DNA from 2 places in the Cytobacillus sp. T106 genome. Region 1 is predicted to be linked to the other one. Evidence: riboswitches for the same ligand, from Rfam matches in the RefSeq annotation. Region 1 holds a riboswitch; the other holds the start of a gene.
The links. Region 1 has a riboswitch for cyclic di-GMP ahead of ABU165_RS06935 (hypothetical protein). Riboswitches for the same ligand answer to the same signal wherever they lie in the genome.
Positions count from the first base shown of each region.

Region 2: it holds a riboswitch for cyclic di-GMP, as region 1 does, so the genes downstream of both, ABU165_RS12570 (hypothetical protein) here and ABU165_RS06935 (hypothetical protein) in region 1, are expected to answer to the same signal.

Region 1 is NZ_JBEUMK010000002.1:531,601-537,600, reverse strand. It holds gene ABU165_RS06945 (ROK family transcriptional regulator) at 1-228, opposite strand, end outside; gene ABU165_RS06940 (NEW3 domain-containing protein) at 530-3,049, shown strand; gene ABU165_RS06935 (hypothetical protein) at 3,093-3,320, opposite strand; cyclic di-GMP riboswitch class I at 3,419-3,501, opposite strand; gene ABU165_RS06930 (alpha/beta hydrolase) at 3,692-5,182, shown strand; gene ABU165_RS06925 (methyl-accepting chemotaxis protein) at 5,866-6,000, opposite strand, start outside.
Region 2 is NZ_JBEUMK010000005.1:218,378-224,377, reverse strand. It holds gene ABU165_RS12585 (polysaccharide deacetylase family protein) at 1-905, shown strand, start outside; gene yhbH (sporulation protein YhbH) at 1,090-2,259, shown strand; gene ABU165_RS12575 (hypothetical protein) at 2,364-2,501, opposite strand; gene ABU165_RS12570 (hypothetical protein) at 2,660-2,872, opposite strand; cyclic di-GMP riboswitch class I at 2,952-3,039, opposite strand; gene ABU165_RS12565 (TerD family protein) at 3,182-4,621, opposite strand; gene ABU165_RS12560 (hypothetical protein) at 4,846-5,061, opposite strand; gene ABU165_RS12555 (aldo/keto reductase) at 5,423-6,000, opposite strand, start outside.

The DNA.
Region 1 (6,000 bases):
CAGCTGGATCGGGCGACGCCCCCCTTGTGAAGATGCCTCGCCGATTCCCTTTTCTTCAATCCAGTTTTCCTGCAGCAGTTCATCAACTAAGAGCGATACGGTTGGTTTGCTTAATTGCAGCTTCGCAGCGATTTCCGCCCTTGAGATAGGAGAACTTTCCTGGATGCAGCGCAGGACGTTTTTCTTATTGGTTTGTTTCATGTACATCGCTGTTCCATTTACCTTCATCAAATCACGGCCTTAATTTTTTTAGTTAGTAAATTTAACTAATTAACATAAACTATAAATCATGAAGGAAGCGTTTTCAACATTTAATTCAAAATTTTATAAATATTTTAATTATTCCTAGGTCAAAAGTAATTTTCTGAATAGACAGATATTTACTTCAAGAGGCGAATATGATATTCATTAACTAAGGTTATGCTGTCTACAGTTAGTTAGGTGGACTTACTAACCTAGTGATCTACATGGGGAGGAGGATTTGTGTTTTCACAATCGTTAACAATGAAAATGAAAGGGGTTGCATGAATTGAGAAAATGTTGGATGGGTTTGCTGTCTTTATTGCTCGTTCTATCACTCGCGCCAATAGCCGGTTCTGCTTCAGAAACCGCAGCCAAACATGATAAGGATTTATGGAGCGCTGTAAAACCTCTGGAAACAACCGTTTCATTTTTGAACATTGGGGCCCACCCTGATGATGAGCGCAGTGACTTTCTTGCCTATCTGTCACGCGGACTTGGAGTAAAGACTTCAAGCCTGATCGCCAACCGCGGGGAAGGCGGGCAGAATGAAATCGGAAATGAGCTTGGAAATGCCCTCGGGATTATCCGGTCGCGGGAAATGATCGAAGCAGCCAAGATTACCGGAGTGAAAGCCTATCATCTCAGTGAAACCACCTCAGACCCCATCTATGACTTCGGCTTCTCCAAAACTCCGGAAGAAACACTTGAAAAATGGGGAGAAGATCTGACATACGAAAGACTGATCCGCTTTATCCGTACTTACCAGCCTGATATCCTCATGCCATCCTTCAGAAATGACCATACACAGCATGGCCATCACAGGGCCATGGAAATTTTAAGCGAAAGGGCCTTCAAGGATGCAGCGGACCCTAAGGTTTATCCAAAGCAGCTTAAGGAAGGGCTTCATGTCTGGCAGGTCAAGAAGCTTTATCTCCCTGCCGAATCAAAGGAAACTGCCGATGCTTCCATTGAAATCGGCATGTATGACCCAGTTTATGCTATGACCTATCCTCAGCTTGGCGAGGAATCCCGCTATATGCATAAAAGCCAGGGAATGGGCAACGATATCCCTGCTGCCCCAAGGCAGACAAATCTTGAGCTGCTGGATTCCGCGGTTGATACAGGCGGCAGCTCAGATCTTTTCGCAGGTGTTCCATATGATTTCAAGGAGTGGGCAGCCCAGCTTCCTAAAAAAGAAAAAGCTCTTCAAGTGCATTATGTTCAGCTGCAGAAAGAGCTTGATGCAATCATTGCCTCCTATCCGGATGCAGAACATATTTTTTCAAAAACACAAAAGGCTTTAAAAGCTGTCAGAAGCCTGGAGAAGAAAACCGGCAAGGCAAAATTGGACAGCAGCCTGAAGGCAGATCTTCTGCATAAGCTTCAAGTGAAGGAAGAACAGCTGCAGGAGCTCAGCTTTGAGGCTTCCGGACTGGAAGCAGACATTTCTGCAGATTCTTCTCTCCTGGTAAAGGGACAGAAATTCAATGTGAAGGTTACCCTTCGCAATAAAGGTGCAGCAGCCCTGGAAAAAGCCTCTGTGGTGCTCAACCTTCCTAAAGGCTGGAAATCTGAAGGCAGCGGAAAAGCAGCCAGCCTTGCTCGCGGGGCCTCAGCCACATTCAACTTTAAGGCTGAAGTGCCAAAGGACGCCGATTATTACCACGCTTATCAGGAGGACAGCATCACCGCCTCGATTTCTTATAAAAGCAAAGGCTCGGCTGTAGAACAGGTGAAAGGACTTGAGGAAACTGCTGCGGTTCTCCCGGATATTGCTCTGACTTTATCCCCCGAGGACATTATTGTAAATACATCCGACGTCCAAGAAGAAATACCAGTAGAGGTTAAAGTGAAAAATTACCGTCCAGGAAAAGCAGAGGCCTCTGTAGCTTTAAATGTGCCTAAAGGCTGGACTGTAACCCCAAAAGCAGCGAAGGTCAGCTTCTCAAAGCAGGCGGAGGAAAAAGCCGTACAATTTACCTTGTCTCCTCCTTCTAATATCAAGGCCGGGGATTTCTCCATTGAAGCCACAGCCAAATCAGGCGGCAAGGAATTCTCATCAGCCATCCAGGAAATCAGCTATGACCATATCGGAAACTTCTATTATCAGTATGATGCTAAAGTGAATGGCGTTGCCTTTGAGCTCCTCAAGCCGGAAGGGCTGAAGGTAGGCTATATCGACAGCGGCTTTGATAAAGTGGCCGATTATTTAACCAATGCCGGCTTTGATATCACTCAGCTGTCGGAGGCCGATCTGGCTTCTGGTGACTTGAGCAAATATGACACGATTGTTGTCGGCATCCGCGCCTATCTGTCGCGTGAAGATTTAAAGGCCAATAATGAGAGGCTTCATAAGTACGTAGAGGACGGCGGACATCTGGTGGTTCAGTATCACAAGCCAAACGACGGATGGGATTCTGAAGCAACTGCTCCTTTCCCGTTAACGATTGGAAACCCATCCATTGAGTGGCGGGTGACTGATGAGGATGCCAAGGTGGAAATGCTGCAGCCGGAATCTCCGCTGTTCAACTATCCAAACAAAATCACTGATGCCGACTGGGATGGATGGGTGCAGGAACGGGGACTGTATTTCCCGATGAAATGGGATGATCAGTATGAGACCTTTGTCCGTATGGCCGATCCGAACGAAGAAGCATTTGACGGCGGCATCCTGATGGCTAAGCATGGCAAAGGCACCTATCTGTATTCGAGCCTTGTCTTTTACCGTCAGATCCAGGGCCAGGTGCCTGGAGGGTATAGAATCTTCGCCAACCTGATCAGCTATGGAGCTGACCACCAGGAATAGAAAAAGAGAGTGAAGGGATGTATTCCTTCACTCTCTTTTTTTGCTACACAACTGCCGCATGTTTTTCGCTATATGATGACAGCTGGTGATCCAGCTTTCTGCCCGCAGCCATCAGGTTGGCCAGGCATTCCTTCCGGAGGCTGTCTGTACAGATGAAATTAAATTTCAGCTCATGCTCAAGCTGGGAGATGCTCGCTGATAGATTTTTCCCGCTCTCTGCAGCCTTTCTCAGCTGCTCCTCAAAAAACTCCGGTGTACCAAAAAAACTCATGTTTCTCCATCCTTTCCTTTCAGTAACTGCGCCAAAAGGTTCGGCCGATTAGCTCTGAAAGTACTAAGAATAAGATTCAAAGCTATTCCACGTATTACCCTGGCAGCCCGACGATCATAGCTTGCGCCTTAGACTCGCGGCTTTGCGTCCCTACTTTTCAATAAGTTTGCCTTTTTCAATTTTCATACTATTATCATATTACTTTTATCCTGTATTTTCAAATTTTTTTTTACATATTTTGAGTTTTTTCTAGTTTCTTATAAAAAGTGAATCAAATTGCCCATCTCTTGTTAATTCATTTTCTTTTACACCGATAATAAGAATACTCTAGAAAAAATTTCCGTCTCTTTAAGGATTAATTGGAGGACTTCATGACAATTTCCAGCAGAGGGGTAAGCTATCATATGCAGCAATCCTCCAAGGCGGGGGCAGAAACTATAGTGTTTGCTCACGGATTAGGAATGGATAGCAGTATTTGGAGCCGTATTATTCCCCATCTTACAGATGATTTTCACGTACTGACTTTTGATTTCACTGGCCATGGCTCAAGCAAGAAAATAGAGGGAAGTGCATCATGGGAGTCACTTTTAGAAGATTTCAGATCAATAGCAGATGCTGAAGGTTTATCCGGGTTTCATTTTGCCGGGCAGGGAATGGGTGTCCACCTAGGGATCCGATGGGCAGAAAGATATCCTTCCAGCCTCTCCTCTTTTATTGTTTTTACTACCAGTATCTTGTATCCAGCCGAATATTATCAATCTGTTTATAATACTGCTTCAAACCTGGCAGACCAAATGATCCCGAAACTGATTAGCAATATGGATGAAGAAAGTTGTACACTGATAAAGAATTCTTTAGGGAAATTGGACTTTCTTTCATATCTTGAATTGCATGATATGCTTTCAAAAACAAAATCATTTACGCTTTTTAACAGGATGACGATCCCCGTTCTGCTTTTAGCTGCAGAATATGATGATATCTCCCCGCCTTCTTTAGTATTTTTGGGCGGTGAAATAACAAACCGAAAACAGAGATTTCTAATTCCTGAAGCCTCACACCTCATCCAGTTGGATCAGCCTGCTTTAACAGCAGAAAAATGCATATCATTTTTATCAGGACTTTCCGGTGCTGCAATTCCGCGGTCAGGGAATATTAATCCCTTTCTTACAGAATTGATAAGATATATTGACAAGAGCCCGCTTCCAGGCCCGCTTTTTCCGGAGAAGAAACTGGAATTAAAGATCCTTGATGAATTTAAATTACTGGCAGACCAAAAAGAAATAAAAGGAAAATGGAACCAGAGAAAAGCCAAAGAATTGTTAACGTATCTATGCCTGTTTGGCTCCGCTTCAAGAGAGATGCTGGCTGACGTATTCTGGCCAGAGCTTCCGCAATCCAACTCGCAGAATCAGCTCCGGGTCAGCCTGACACACTTGCGAAAGATTTTTCAAGGCAGCGGAATACCAGATGTAATTAAAGTCGAGAATAATCATGTTTCCATCGATGCCAAAATAGAGCTCGATTCCCTTCAGCTCGACTCACAGCTCAAGGATGCACTCGAAAGCAATGATTGGACAAGAACTGTGCAATTAAAGGAAAAAATGATAAAACAGGTACCCGTAAAGTTTCTGCCGCAATTCAAGGCAAAATGGGCTGAAGAATATAGAAACTCACTTAACCTGAATTTCCTTAGACTATTAACCAAGACATATAAGCAGCATTTACATCTTAGAGAAATAACAGAAGCTTTGACAGATATGGAACTGATATTGAAGATTACTTCTGACAAATCAAAAATCCACCAGGAAATAAAGGAATTGTATGAGAAAATTGGATTTACAGCGCAGTATAACACAGTCTAATACCTTTCAGTATTTACCTAAAAAAATAGTAATTAAGTCATAAGCAGTCCAGTTTTCGTGGAGGACACTGTAAATGGCAGATGAGTCAGCGTATAAACTTGGTTGTTTATGTTGTTTTATCAATATTGATAAGATAGCAACACTAAAATAGCATAGCAATTAGCATCCCAAATAACACTTGGCAATAACTATCTTTAAAGTGCAATTTAGGGTGCTATTTTACTGCTATTAGAATGTGATTTAAATCTTCTCCAAGAAAACTATATAGCAAATAATTGCTCTTAGCGGATACAACAGAGGGGACGCTGATGAGTGAGTACCCAGTAATGGAATAATAAAGGGACAGTTTACTTTTAAATGCAGATCAGAAGTGGTTTTGGAAAAAAAGTAAAGTAAATTTCCCCCTATATATCTCAGTTAGAAGGGGACCTGGTTTCATTGTGTAAGAATGCAAACGTTTAGAGGGAAACCGCCTATTCAACTATTCAGCGATTGGGTGCGTTAATTGAATAAGAACAAAACTTTTAAATTAAAAAAGCCTGGGATATCCCAAGCTTTTTTTGTTAGATAATTGTATTGTTAATTCTTCCCATGCTTTTCATTTACGAAAACGTAATTATTTTGGCTGTATTTTATATTTCTCCACATTATCTGAACTACTTAATTAAGTCACTGGCTTTCTTTTATTCTTCTACTTTAAATTTTCCCAGCAGGCCATCCAGGTTTACAGCAGCTTTATTAAGATCCACAGACTCAACCTTCACCATGTCCATATCTTCTGTCTGCTGATCGATGTTCGAGATAAGTTCCATCAATCG
Region 2 (6,000 bases), on a different contig from region 1:
CTGATAGCTATACGATCAAAAAGGGCAAATCATGGATCCGCTATTCAGTAAAACAACAGCAGGCCTCAACGTCCATGGGAAAAACGGCCGAATGGAAAGCGGTGGTCCGGGAAAACAGCCTATTCATACCGATCCGGTCAGCCGGCGAGTTTTTTGGCTATAGAGTTGAATACCTCTCAGCCGGCCCTGTCGTCCGTCTGGTGAACAAAGGAGCGAAAATGGCAAACGAACAATTCATGAGCGCCAATAGAGCGGCTCTAAAAGATTTTTATGTGAAAAAAAAGGCGGTGTACTTAACCTTTGATGATGGACCTGCGAAGGGAATGGAATCCATCCTTGATATTTTGAAGAATAAGAAGGCAAAAGCGACATTCTTTATGATTGAGCCGCAGGCAAGAGCCAACCCGGCTTCTGTTAAGCGGCTGGTGGAGGAAGGGCATTATCCGGCCCTGCACAGTGTTACCCATGATAAAAACAAGCTTTATGCCGGAAACCCGCAAAATCCCGCCCTGGAAATGGATAAGACCAGGAAAACAATATTGAGCCTGACAGGCATTGACTCCAGGCTGGTGAGAATGCCTTATGGAAGCAAGCCTTATATGACAGGGCCGTTCAGGGACGCCCTTGTGCAGAAGGGATATAAAATGTGGGACTGGAATGTTGATACATTAGACTGGAAATATGCAAGGAGCAGTCCGAAGACTATCTTTGAAAATGTGAAAAAAGGGCTTCAGCCGGCGGCTGCAGGCGGGAAGCCCCCAGTCATCCTGATGCATGTGAACAGCGGGACGGTTTCCATGCTGCCGCAGATCATCGATTACCTATACTCACAAGGATATGAATGCCAGGCTTATAACCCCAATGCCCACTTTTCAATGAATTTCTGGAAGGATGAGAGGCTCTAAAAAAGGCTTGTCCGACAGCATAGGCATTTGTCTTATTGTCAAAATTATTTGTAAATTATTTCGATGTCTCGCATAGTATAGAGTAATTAATATTTCACGTTCCTTTTGACACTCGGGATATTGTATGTTGCTAAAGGCAAATGTGTGCAATGAATCCATGAAATTTTTTCAAGGAGGGGTTATAATGACCGACATCAACAACCGCCAGTTTGTGATTTCCGAAGAAGATTGGTCCCTCCATCGCAAAGGCCACGATGATCAGCAGCGCCACCAGGAAAAGGTACAGGATGCGATCCGGAACAATCTACCAGATCTGATAACAGAAGAAAGCATCATTATGTCCAATGGCCGTGAAGTCGTGAAAATTCCGATTCGCTCTCTTGACGAATATAAAATTCGTTATAACTATGATAAAAACAAACATGTAGGCCAGGGAGACGGAGACAGCCAGGTAGGCGATGTGGTCGCCAGAGACGGCTCCAGCGGCCAGAAAGGCCCCGGGAAAGGCCAGGGTGCAGGCGACCAGCCGGGTGAGGATTATTTTGAAGCTGAAGTGTCCATGATGGAGCTTGAGGAAGCACTGTTCAAGCAGCTGGAGCTGCCAAACCTGAAGAGGAAGGAACAGGAAGAGCATCTGGTTGAGAATATTGAATTCAATGATATCCGCAAAACAGGATTAATGGGCAATATTGATAAAAAGCGGACAATGATGACCGCCTTTAAACGGAATGCGATGACAGGCAAGCCGGCATTCTATCCGATCTATCAGGAGGATCTGAAGTTTAAGACATGGAACGAAATTGTAAAGCCGGATTCAAAGGCAGTCGTGCTCGCAATGATGGATACGAGCGGATCGATGGGATTATGGGAGAAATATATGGCCAGAAGCTTTTTCTTTTGGATGACCCGGTTTTTACGGACAAAGTATGAGACGGTGGAAATAGAGTTCATTGCCCACCATACAGAAGCGAAGGTCGTATCAGAGGAAGATTTCTTTTCAAAAGGGGAAAGCGGGGGAACCATTTGTTCATCAGCCTACCGCAAAGCTCTGGAACTGATCAATGAAAAATATAATCCAAGAAGATTCAATATCTATCCTTTCCACTTTTCCGACGGCGACAATCTTACCTCTGATAATGCCCGCTGTGTGAAGCTTGTTGAAGAGCTGATCGCGGTATCGAGCATGTTCGGGTACGGTGAAGTCAATCAGTACAACCGCCACTCGACCCTCATGTCCGCTTATAAGAATATAAAAAATGAACACTTCCGATACTATATCCTCAAGCAGAAAGCTGATGTTTTCCATGCGATGAAGAGCTTCTTCCAAAACGAAGAAAATAAAATCTATGCATAAACAGAACCGGCGGGCGCAATGCCTGCCGGTTTTACTGTCCGCTCGCACAAAAAAAGCCGTTTAATAAAAAGCGGCTTTCGTTGGCTTTCCATGAAGGTGTTCTTTTATTTCTCCAGCGGGATTGCGATAATTTTCCCGCCGATCTGGACGTGGACTGTGTCAGTGAATACAGCTTTCACAATCCCTTTTAAGGAGATCGAAGAATTTAATGCCAATTTGGATTGTGCTGGATTTTCCGCCATGAAGATTCCCCTTTGCTTCGTATTTGAAGAGTAGCACCTAATTAAAGTAAATGAGTTAGTTACTTTCTTTTTGCCACTTTTTTGGAACTCCTAAACCTGATTTGGCGCATTATGAAGGAAATAAAGATTTGGGAAGGGGAAAAGAAAAAAGCAGCTGCTCATGAATAGCAGACTGCTTTCTCTTCTTTCAGCACTGAGCTTTTGCAGACAGGGCAATCGATATCATCACTCTGCTTAAATTGGATTTTTTTGAAATCTTTTTTGATGAATGTGGTAAAGCCTTTGTACTTATAGCCGCATTCACAGAAATTCGAGTCTTTGACCAGATGCCTCTGATTAGTCTCTTTGCATAAAAATGTCGGGTAAAACATTGATATCCCTCTCTTTAATAAATGGATTAGGCAAATTAGAAAGGGTGTATGATTTATAAAAGTTTACAAGAATGATATTCTTGGCGGCCCGGCTGCCATGACAAATAACTTGTTTTAGGCCCGTGGCTTTGCGTCTTTTACTTTCGTAAAATTTGCCCTTAGTAAGATTAGCACTAAATCAGGGGAAAAATAAAGAGTTTGTTTATTGTTAATATTCTTACTTTAGCCACTCTCCGTTGTAGAGGGGAGTGATGACCTATGGGGAATTGCAGAAAAGAAGCAGCCTGGCCGGTTGGCCAGGCTGTGAGATTAAGAAAGGAACTCTGCCGGATTGAGCCCGAGCTCCCGGCAGATGTCACTGACTGCCTGCTGCTCATTCGGATCAAAATGTCCGTCTGCAAAGCCGATTGCGATACAATAGCGGGCCACCAGCCTGGCGATTTCCGGTTTCGTCCGTATCCTGCCAAGCGCTCTGAATGCCTCTGCCCTGCCGATCGAAGGATCGCGTTCAATCTTCTGGACGTACAGGTTAAACTGCTGAATGACCTTCTGCGTATCAAATACCCGAAGTTCATCACTCTGGTTGACGAATTCAACCATTTTCTGGCGTTCTGCCGGATCCAGCCTTCCATCAGCCATAGCTACAAGTGCACATGCTGCTACAATGGCCTCAAGGACGTCCTGGCTCTTGAATCGGTTAAAGAGGTCCTGGGCTTTTCTTTTTTGCTGGTTGGCCCATTCGGCGTAATCGGTCTGGGATGGAGACCAGGCATTGCCGCAGCTGTTACAGGTAAACTTCAGCTGTTTTTTTCCAATGAAGCCGCCCAATAATCCGACAGGCCCGAGGATCAGGCCGCCAATTGCCGCTTTACCGAGGCCGAAGCCCTTTTCGCCGGTGCGTACATTTGTGGAATGGCAGCGTGGGCATACAATTTCTTCTCCCCCATATCCCTGTGAGGAAGAGTAGGAAGGCTGTCCATAGGAAGGGGACGAATAGGAAGCTTGCGGCTGTGTCTGCTGATAGCTTCCTGAGCTATAGTTCTGCTGGGAGCTGCCTGTGTTATAGCCCTGCTGGTAATTTTGCCCTGCAGGAGCCTGCTGTGAAAAGCTCTGCTGGTAAGTCTGGTTCTGCCCGAAAGGCTGATTGCCATGTGAAGGCTGGGGAGCCGGTTCATCATCCACCGTCACGCCGAAATTACGGCAGAGGGCAGCCAGGCCGCCCTGAAAGCCGCTGGCGATGGCATTAAATTTCCATTCGCCATTATGCCTGTATAGCTCTGCTGCGACGATGGCCGTTTCAACGGTAAAATCCCTGCCAAGGTTAAAGCGGATAAGCTCTTCATTATTTTGTTCATTAAAAATCCGTACATACGCATTTTCAATATGGCCGAAGTTCTGCTGTTTTGCCTGAGCATCGTGGATGGTAATTGTAAAGGCAATCCGGTGGATCGAGTCCGGCACCCTCCGCAGGTCAATTCTGATTTGTTCATCATCTTGATTGCCCGCGCCTGTGCGGTTATCGCCGCTGTACAGGATAGAGCCATTCCCGCCGTTAGGGTTATTATAGAATACGAAATCGAGGTCACTATGTACTTTTCCTGATGCGCCTAATAAGAAAGCAGATGCGTCCAGATCATAGTTGGATCCCTGACGGCTGATATCCCAGCCTAATCCAACAACAACATTTTGAAGCCCGGGGCGGTTCTTGGTCAGATCGACCTTCTGCCCTTTGCTGAGCGTCACTCCCATAATTTCACTCCTTCTTTTCCAGGACCGGCGTAAGCCGTCTCTTGATAGAATCATATATTCCCAATATAACACAGTTCTTAAAGCGGTTTACAGCTTTGGCTGTGCGGACATGCCTCTTTTTATCATACGGGTCAAGGAAGGAAAAGTTTCAGGGGGAGGAGGTTCGTTCAAAGAAAAAAGCAGCTTCCCTGATTGGGGGAGCTGCCTCATGATTGGGCAATTTATTATCTGTCGACATAAGCCGGGCCTGAATGGTCCTGGCGGGTGTTTCCTTGGTCAGAATTCAAAAATGGAAGCTTTGATTTGACTTTGCTGATATTGTCTTCACCGAATGTAGACTTTACCTTATTCATAACCTTATCCCGAGATTCCTTGTTCCTGAACATATACGCAAGCGCACCCAGTGCCACTACCCCAGTCAGGGAATTTCTTTTGCTCATGGATTAGTCCTCCTTAGGTTTGATATTATTCCTTTCCCTTTGCAGGGGGAGATAAACAGTTATATTTTGCTAACTGGGTGAGCGAAGTTAAAGTTGCGATTATATCGAAAAGGGATTTGTATTAACTGGGTTAGAATGAAAAAAAGTTTGATAAGCCTGTTGATTGGAGTGGAAGGCACGTAGACTCCTGTGGGATTGCAGCGGCAGAGCTGAGACCCCGCAGCGCGTAAGCGTGAGGAGGCTCAGCGCCGCCCCGCGGAAAGCGAAGTGCCTGGAACGGAAATCAACAGCCAACATTCAGAGGCTATTAAGACAAAAAGGGATACAGAATGAACCCATTCCATACCCCTTTTGCATATTATTAGAAATTGAAGTTATCAGGATCGGCACCGACGCGTTCGTTTTTGTTGAGGGCATCGATTTTTTCCATGTCTTCTGAGGAAAGCTCGAAGTCAAAGATATCTGCATTTTCAATGATGCGGTGTTCTTTGACTGATTTCGGAATGGTGATGACCTCATTTTGAAGGTCCCAGCGCAGGATGATCTGGGCAGGGGACTTTTTGTGCTTTTCGGCAATCTCTGTAATAACAGGCTCATCCAGGAGCTGTCCCTGCTTAAGAGGAGACCAGGCTTCAAGCTGGATTCCTTTTTGTTTGCAGAATTCGCGGAGCTCAAGCTGGGCCAGATGCGGATGGTATTCAACCTGGTTGACCATCGGCACGATTTCCGCTGTTTCAAGCAGATCCTCCAGATGGTGTACATGGAAGTTGCTGACCCCGATTGCACGGACTCTGCCATCCTTATACAGCTTTTCTAAGGCTCTCCAAGTGTCTTTATACTTGCCTTTGACAGGCCAGTGGATCAGGTACAGATCGACATACTCCAAGCCAAGCTTTGAAAGGCTTTCGTCGAATGCAGCCAGTGTAGAGTCATAGCCCT